2 regions of the Serratia odorifera genome follow, and region 1 is predicted to be linked to the other one. Evidence: predicted binding sites of a transcription regulator. Region 1 holds the regulator's gene; the other holds the start of a gene.
The links. Region 1 encodes Fur, which represses iron uptake genes when iron is present. Its sites were predicted from a motif close to ATAATAATGAGAACNACTATCAA; they were not measured.
Positions count from the first base shown of each region.

Region 2: ACCC84_RS06070 (TonB-dependent siderophore receptor) is a predicted target of Fur. The motif match lies at 2,137-2,159, and genes of this name have one in related genera.

Region 1 covers NZ_JBGMUT010000005.1:257,099-261,629, reverse strand. Annotated here, with positions in the region: gene ybfF (esterase) at 37-819, shown strand; gene ybfE (LexA regulated protein) at 1,070-1,357, shown strand; gene fldA (flavodoxin FldA) at 1,587-2,126, shown strand; gene fur (ferric iron uptake transcriptional regulator) at 2,451-2,897, shown strand; gene ACCC84_RS15390 (beta-N-acetylhexosaminidase) at 3,098-4,531, opposite strand, start outside.
Region 2 covers NZ_JBGMUT010000001.1:1,298,223-1,302,753, forward strand. Annotated here, with positions in the region: gene ACCC84_RS06070 (TonB-dependent siderophore receptor) at 1-2,011, opposite strand, end outside; gene ACCC84_RS06075 (hypothetical protein) at 2,285-2,572, opposite strand; gene ACCC84_RS06080 (hypothetical protein) at 2,850-3,227, shown strand; gene ACCC84_RS06085 (ATP-binding cassette domain-containing protein) at 3,547-4,362, shown strand; gene ACCC84_RS06090 (ABC transporter ATP-binding protein) at 4,365-4,531, shown strand, end outside.

The sequences.
Region 1 (4,531 bases):
GATGGGTATGATACCCTAACAGAATGTTTTCAGGTCATGAACTTCGCCATGAAATTACACTATCAATTATTGGCCGCCCAGGCCGAACAGACAAACGCGCTGCCGATTGTGCTGATACACGGGCTTTTCGGCAACCTTGACAACCTCGGCGTACTGGCGCGCGATTTGCACCGCCAGCATCCAGTGGTGAAAGTCGATTTACGCAACCATGGGCTTTCGCCGCACGCCGCCGAAATGAACTATCCGGTGATGGCGCAGGATTTGCTTACGCTGCTGGACAGCCTGAATATCGAGCGTGCCATCGTCATCGGCCATTCCATGGGGGGCAAGGCAGCAATGGCCTTGACGGCGATTGCTCCCGAGCGTATTGCCAAACTGGTGGTTATCGATATCGCACCGGTGGCTTATCAGACCCGACACCATGATGAAATCTTCGCCGCCTTGCAGGCAGTGAGCGCCGCCGGCATGACTCAGCGTCAGCAGGCGGCGGCGCTGATGCGCACCATGCTGGATGAAGAAGGGGTGATTCAGTTTCTGCTGAAATCGTTCCATCAGGGCGAATGGCGTTTCAACCTGCCGGTGCTGATCGAGCAATATGAAACCATCATTGGCTGGCAACCGGTGCCGGCCTGGCCGCAGCCGATTCTGTTTATTCGTGGCGGGCTGTCGCCTTACGTAAAAAACGACTACCGCGACGACATCGCCCGCCAGTTCCCGCAGGCACGGGCGTATGAAGTGGCTGGCAGTGGCCACTGGGTACACGCCGAGAAACCGGATGCGGTACTGCGTGCCATTCATCGCTTCATCGACCAGGCCTGACGGCCAGTTGGCGAAAAAACGCGCTAAAGATAACGGCTTAGCGCGTTTGCAACGCAGTAAAGCATTGTCGTTGCTCCATCTGCTGGGGTAATATGGCGCGCTATAATTTTGCCGCCGTCGCCAGCGTGGTGTAAAACGCCGGAATGGGGGCAAATTTGGGTTAGGTTTTATCGACCTGAACTGTATTAACCGAACCGTCCGGAAGCGTGAAACGCTTTTTGATGCAAACTCCCTTGCAGTACCGCTACCTATGGCAAAAGAACAAACGGATCGCACGACGCTGGATCTGTTCGCAGATGAACGCCGTCCGGGGCGCCCGAAAACCAACCCGCTATCCCGTGATGAACAGCTTAGAATCAATAAGCGGAATCAGCTACGGCGCGATAAAGTACGTGGTTTGCGGCGTGTGGAGCTGAAAATCAACGCGGATGCGGTGGACGCTCTGAACAAACTGGCGGAACAGCGTAATATCAGTCGCAGCGAGCTCATTGAGCAAATGCTGCTGGCGCAACTGGCGGAAGAACAGCCAGAACAATGATCTTATCAGCCGCACGCGCGGCGCGGCGTTAAGGATGACGCCGGATCAACTCCGCATTTTATTCTTCGGGCATCGCATAAACGCGATAAAACCCCGGGGCAAATTTCTGGCATGATACGCGTTTAGCGGTGGGAGCTGGCTCCTCACCATGGCGATATTTTAAACGATACCGGTGCGAAAGCCGGGCGTCGAGTATTGTAATTAATTGAATTTAAAGGTTATACGCGATATGGCTAACGTAGGCATTTTCTTTGGCAGCGACACCGGCAATACCGAAAACATTGCCAAGATGATCCAAAAACTTCTTCGTCAGAGCTTTGGCGACGATGTGGCTGAGGTGCATGACATTGCCAAAAGCAGCAAAGAAGATCTGGACGCATTCGACATTCTGCTGCTCGGTATCCCAACCTGGTATTACGGTGAAGCACAATGTGACTGGGACGACTTTTTCCCTACGCTGGAAGAAATAGACTTCAATGGCAAACTGGTCGCGCTGTTCGGCTGCGGCGATCAGGAAGATTACGCGGAATATTTCTGTGATGCGATGGGGACCATTCGTGACATCATCGAACCTCGCGGCGCAGCGATTGTCGGCCACTGGCCAACCAAAGGCTATCATTTCGAAGCCTCCAAGGGTCTGGCAGACGACGATCACTTTATCGGCCTGGCGATTGACGAAGATCGCCAACCCGAACTGACCGACGAACGCGTGCAGGGCTGGGTGGCGCAAATCAGCGCAGAGCTGAGCCTGGCAGACATCGTAGGTTAAGCAGCGGTTATTTCCCCGCCGTTCAAGGCCCTGCGAGACGCATGATTAACGCAGGGCCGTTATCGACATCACGGATTGAAGCGATAGAAGCTACAAAATTGTAACTTCCCCCCTCGTCACGGTAGACTGCGGTTCGGTTTATCCCACCCATCAAGATGTTACATGTGTGACATGTAACGGTGCGAATATATCTTTGTTAACAACCGGCGGTTTCCATTTAGGTCAACCGGTTCTATAATGAGACGCAATAAATTCTTTGTGCCGACCGATGCCATAGGCAAAAATGCCTCAACTTGATTAGCATAGTAACAGGACTGAATCCGCATGACTGACAACAATACCGCATTAAAGAAGGCCGGCTTAAAAGTCACGCTTCCGCGACTCAAAATCCTGGAAGTACTGCAAGATCCGGCTTGCCATCACGTCAGTGCGGAAGATTTGTACAAGAAACTGATTGATATGGGCGAAGAAATTGGTCTGGCGACGGTTTACCGCGTACTGAACCAATTTGACGACGCCGGGATTGTCACCCGTCATAATTTCGAAGGCGGCAAATCAGTATTCGAACTGACTCAGCAGCACCATCACGATCACCTGATTTGCCTGGACTGCGGCAAAGTGATCGAATTCAGCGATGAATCCATCGAAGCGCGTCAGCGTGACATTGCCAAACAGCACGGCATCAAACTCACCAACCACAGCCTGTACCTGTACGGTCATTGCGCCATCGGTGATTGCCGCGAAGACGATACGCTGCACGACAAAAAATAATGCTGATGCATTAATAAGCAAGGAACCGCCAGACGGCGGTTTTTTTATGCCTGTCAGACAGGCAAAAAAATCCCCGGACGCGCCGGGGAAATCATGTCACAAAAGATAACAATGCAGCGGCAAACCACCTCTTTCATCAGGGTATTACCCCCTCCACACCCCAAACGCCCCGCCGCCGACACGCAGCGAGGCATTGGTCACTACGCCTGCACCGGTTCCGCACGGCTAAAGCGCTTGCCGTCAGGGCTGACCGCGCGAATTTGCACCTCGCCGGCTACTGCCGGCTTGGCGCTGTCATCATAGCGTTGCCACTGTTTGCCACCGTCGGTGGAATACTCGATAGCCAGTCCCGGCAAAGCAATATTGGCCTCCAGCTTGCCGTTGACGATCCGCGCACCTGGCACCGGCAGGCGGTATTTTATCCCGCCTTTATCCAGCTTGCCCAACTCGCGCTGCCCCAGCAGGTTGGCAAACCGCAGCCAGTCCTGCTGCAACTTTTTGTCATCGACCAAGTGGGTTTCCCCGCCCTTGTATTCTCGACCTGCCTTATAGTCCTGTTCCCAGCTGGCACGGTGCCAGGCTCGTTCCGCCACCGACAGCGAGCGCGGGAACATCATATATTCCATTTGCGGATCGGTGCGCACCACTTCACTCCACAGCTGGGCGGAAAGGCCATAGGCGCCCGGCCACGGTTTATCGCTCTTGGCGGTGAAATAGTTGCCATCGCGATCCACCGACGTTTCAGCGTTCTGCGGCATGTTATCCGGTGCAAAGCTGAATATTTTGCGCTCATCACTGAAGCGGGTGCCCCAGTAATAGCCGCTTTCGTTTGGATTGACCTCATACGGGAAGTCCAGATAGACGTAGTCGGGGTTGGAAACCACCACTTCGTAACCCTTGTTGGCCCAGTCATTTACCGAATCGAACCCGCCCCAGTACAGGGTATCCCAGAAGTTGACGCCAACGCGCGCCGTGGCAAACGCCTTGGCGTCTTTGGCATCCTTCAAGCCATCCTGCCAGGCCTGCATTCTGTCGATGCCGTGCGCTTTAACCAGTTTGCTGACTTCCTGACCGAAGTAGCTCGGCAAGTGTTCCATGTCGGCAACCTTGCCCTGCTTGATCATCTGTTGGCAAACCTGCGACTTGGCCCACGGTTTGTCTTCTTTGCTCAGATCGAGCATGCCTTTGCCCGGTTCTGGCTGTTTGATGTCGGTATAACCGGCGCCCAGACGGATGTTCTTGGCTTCATCGCCGCCAAAGTGCCAGGTTTTCAGCGGTTGACCGGCTTCCTTATGCATTTGGGCAATTTCACCGATCACCTTGTCGACAAAGCGGGTTGATGAATCCAGGCACGGGTTCAGATAGCTCTGGCGATTGAAGAATTGCACCGAGGTAGTATTGGAGCTGTCGGTAGGATCCAGCAGACGGAACTCCTCGGCCTCTTTTTGCTTACCTTCGGCAAGCAGTTTCTTATAACGCGCTTCCATGGATATCACCGCCGCACGCGCGTGCGCCGGCATATCGACCTCCGGGATCACTTCAATCTGGCGTGCCTGGGCGTATTTGATGATGTCGATATAGTCCTGACGGCTGAAGAAACCACCGTAAACCTCTGGCCCCTGACCGTACTGCGG
Region 2 (4,531 bases), on a different contig from region 1:
CGTTCAACTGCACATAGGCTCCTTTCAACGACGGCGCCAACTGATCCATCTTCATTCTCACCGATGCATCCAGTAAGGTCACCGAAGGAATACGCAGGGTATTTTCGTTATCAGCCCATTGTTTTCCGATGTAACGCACCCCTGCCCCCAGGTTAACGCCATAGCCTGCGTCATATTGCCCCCACAGGGATGCCGTTTGATCCGGTGCCAAATAAGGCGTATTGCCGTCATTGCCATCAACCGCATCTTTGAACTTCACTTTATTGTAACTATAGCCGGCGATCAGGCTCAGACGCTCGGACAGCCTGGTACGCGCCTCCAATTCAATCCCCTGCGAATGAACCTTGCCCGCCGGGACGTAATAGCTTTGCTGCACCACCCGATTTGCCACGTTTTTCTGCGTCAGGTCGTACAACGCCACACTGTACAGCGAGCTGCTGCCGGGCGGTTGGTACTTGAGGCCGACCTCATACTGCTCGCTGGTACTCGGCTTGAGCATATGCCCGTCCTGATCCGCCAACGCTTCCGGCGTTACCGCAGAGCTGTAACTGGCGTAAGGGGACAGCCCATTGTCGAAGTTGTACAGCAGCGAGGCACGGCCGCTGAAGTGGTGATCGTTGCGCGCATCGGAAGTACCAGCCGTCAGGTTATCGTTCTTGCTTTCCAGGCGATCGTAGCGGCCCGACAAATTGAGATACCAGTTATACAGGCTGATTTCATCCTGCAAATACACGCCGGTCTGTTCATAGTGGCGTCGTGAATCGGTGCGTGCCAGGTTACTGAGCACCGGCTGCTGCGCGGCGCCGGTATAGGGGTTCAAATCGGTTGCCTGCGCAGTTTCATCCCACAGGTTGTTGCGAAAACGCTGATAATCGAGCCCCAGCATCACCTTATGCTCCACCGGACCGGTAGCAAAATCGGCTTCCAGTTGGTTATCCACCGCATAGGCATCCAAGGAGGTATTGGAGCCGCTGTAGTAGCGGTGCAACATACTGTGATCGTCATTCCAGCCAATCTGATACACCTGTTCCAACGCTACGTTGGAATGGGTGTAGCTGCCGTTTTGCCGGAAAGTCCACACGTCGTTAAAGCTGTGGGAAAATGCGTAGCTGTAGATTTGCTCCCAGCGCTTGAAGACGTTATGACCGCTGTCGCCGTCGAAGAAACCGCGACCCAGCTTATCGCCCTGGCTGGAATACAGGCTGCCGTCGGCAGGCACTGCGCTGTGGTAGCCGCCGGAAGGATCTTTTTGCAGGTACGCCTTCAGCAGCAGCGAGGTATTGGCCGTCGGTTGCCACAGCAACGAAGGAGCGATTGCGTAGCGTTCTTCACGCTGGTGATCGTACATGGTTTCACTGCTACGGGTCATGCCGGTCAAACGATAGGCCCACTGCTCGGATAACGGCCCGGTAACGTCAAAAGCGCCGCCTTTGGTGGCGTTGTTACCCCCCATCACGTTGACATGCCCTTCGCTGGCGAAACGCGGCTGTTTACTGGTCAACGCCACCAGCCCGCCGGGAATACTCTGACCATACATTACCGAGGATGGCCCTTTGATCACGTCAATGCGTTCGAGGAACCAGGGATCGACCTGCAACGCGTTGTAGCTGCCGCTGTCACTCAGCAGACGGAGTCCGTCCAGAAAGGTATTGTTGACATCACCGCCGTGAAATCCGCGCAGTGCAATGGTGTCGTAGCGCGTGGCGCCACCGGCAAAGTTAGTGAAGACGCCAGGTGTATACTTCAGCGCATCATTAACGGTGAGCGCATTCTGATCGGTCATTTGTTGACGCGTGATAACCGAAACCGACTGTGCGGTTAAAATCAACGGCGTATCGGTTTTTGTCGCCCCACGGCTGGTGGCGGCGGTGTAGCCGTGGGTTGCTGAATCCGCCGTATCGGCCGGCGCTGCGCTGACCACCAGCGTATCTTCGGCCCACGAGGCCAGTGGCATAAACAACGCGATGGAGCAAAACACCGCACTGCGTTTGGTGAGTAAATTCCCAGACATAGTTAATTCCTGTAGAAGCGATAAAAAATCACCGCATGCTCCTGCCGGCAGCAACGCTGGCTGCCGCATCCGCAAAAAGGTTCCCCAAGCATCGGTGCAAAAAACAAACGATAAAACGAATGGCAATGATAATTATTATCTTTATGATGGTTTAAGTTCAAGCAGCGTTGCATTTTTTGTCGAGGCTATCAGATTTTCCTGTCAAGCTGGGCTTAACAGTAAGCTTGCAAATACTGTGGGTATTACCTGTCGGCATCAGACAAAACTGCCCGCTTAACGAGGGTTAAAAAATGAAATCAGGCGGGAAATAAGCAACATGCAGCCAAAAATTACCACGTTCAACGCCAACCATAGCGCCAGTAGATATAAAAAAGGCTGATAGGCTGGAATACCGCGAGCAGCGGAGAACGGGTTGTAATGCCAGAATTTAATAATGGCAAAAGGATTAAGATTAAGCTGAAGGAAGTAATAGGTGGTTAATGCCGGCGGCAGAATCAAATACACCAGCAGCATCATCGCCATGGCCAACTGGGTAAAAATACTGTTACTAAAATCTTTCATATCAAAAAGTTACCATATTTTTACTGGTTAACCAACGCAATAAAGACACCGTTATCAACAGACAAAATGAACGTTGTAGAGTTCCTTGCCGACTAAAAAATAAATCCGCCGGGATGTTTAGTTTCCATTTAGTTATGCGATGTTAAAAACGGAGCAACTCAAGGAGGGCACCATGCAATCAGACGATGATTCAAACATCGCCAACGCAAGAAAAAGAAAAATAATTTACGGTTGGTATATTTATACAATCTACGTGCTGTTGATATTTAATATTTATATGGCAGTTTATAACACCTGCGTGCGACATCCGATCGAAATGCCCCTGGTTTCTGTAGCACATAGTTTGTTCATTGCCTGCCTATTGCATCAGATCCTGAAGAAACGGACGCGCTTCACCTGGGTGATGCTGGTTTACTTTATCATTATGCGCCTGTATTACGCCAATGTGCTGCACGTCGAGTTCGGCCTGTTCGGCTGTGCTTTGGTATTGCTGATCATCACCCTGTTGCTGACCGGCACCGTGGTGATCGGACAAATGGCGACGCCGCCGGTAAAACAGGACTGGCTGGCGGCCTTGGGGTGGAAACAGGCCGTAGCGCTGATCGCCATTGCAGCGCTGGTGACCAGGTTGATTACCATTGATTATTTGTCGTGAGACGGCCGCAGTTCGCTGGGGATATGTGGCTCAGACACATCAACCATACGACAAACTTTGCTGTAACTGCTGGATTGCTCACAGATCTTGTCGGTGACGTACGCACCGAGGTATCCCAATAGCAGCAGATAGATCAACATACATAAGATAAAGATCAGCGTTCTCACCAATAACAACCACTGTGGTAGCAAAACAGCGCCTATCATAGCGTGATTTTGTAGCGACCGCATGCCGCTCCGCTGATGAATAACGGTGGTCATCGCCAGATTAATAATGTTATGTTATCACATATCATAAACTTCTCTGCGTAGACGGTGACATGGAACAACCCCACCCGCCGGTTTTGGCCGTACAACAATTAAACATCACGCTCGATGGCGAACGCAAAATACAGGATTTGAACTTCGTGCTGCATGCCGGCGAGCGCGTCTGTTTGCTCGGCGCTTCCGGCGCCGGTAAATCGCTGACCGCTGCAGCGCTGCTTGGTACGCTGGCGTCCAATGCGGAGGTTGATGGCAGCATCAGCCTGCATGGCATCCCCTTGGCAGGCGTGCGTCTGCAACAACGTGGCCGTCTGCCGATAGCGGCGATTTTCCAGGATCCGTTCACCGCACTGAACCCATTGGTCACGGTTGGCCAGCAATTGACGATGGCGCTACGCTATCAACGCTCACTTTCCCGCCGCCAGGCCAACCACTGCGCCAGCGATATGCTGCAGGCGCTCGGTTTGTCACCGCAGCAGACGCTGGCACGCTATCCCGGCCAACTGTCTGGTGGACAATGCCAGCGCATCTGTACCGCTCTGGCGCTGACAGGCCAGCCGTCGCTGCTGATTGCCGATGAACCCACCAGCGCATTGGATATGGTCAGCCAGCACCAGTTGCTCGAGGTATTGCGCAGCCATCATCGGCCGCACGCCGCCCCCGCACTGCTGTTTATTACTCACGATATCGCGCTTGCCGCAGGGCTGTGCCAGCGCGCGCTGGTGCTGTCGCATGGCCGTCTGGTTGAGCAAGGCCCGTTGGACCAGTTACTGCAACAACCAAAACATCCCTATAGCCAACGGTTGGTGGCGGCGATGCAGATGCAGACGCCGCCACCAGGTGACAGTCCGCATTTGCGTCAGGCAGGTTAACCATGTTTGAGTCATTTATCAGTTTGCAAAACGTCAGCCGACTTTATGATGGACACAAAACCGGCCTTTGGCCCTGCAATATTAATCTGCGCGCTGATGAACGCGTCGGATTGGTCGGCTGCTCCGGTGCCGGTAAAACAACCCTGCTGAAGCTGCTGCTGGCACTCGA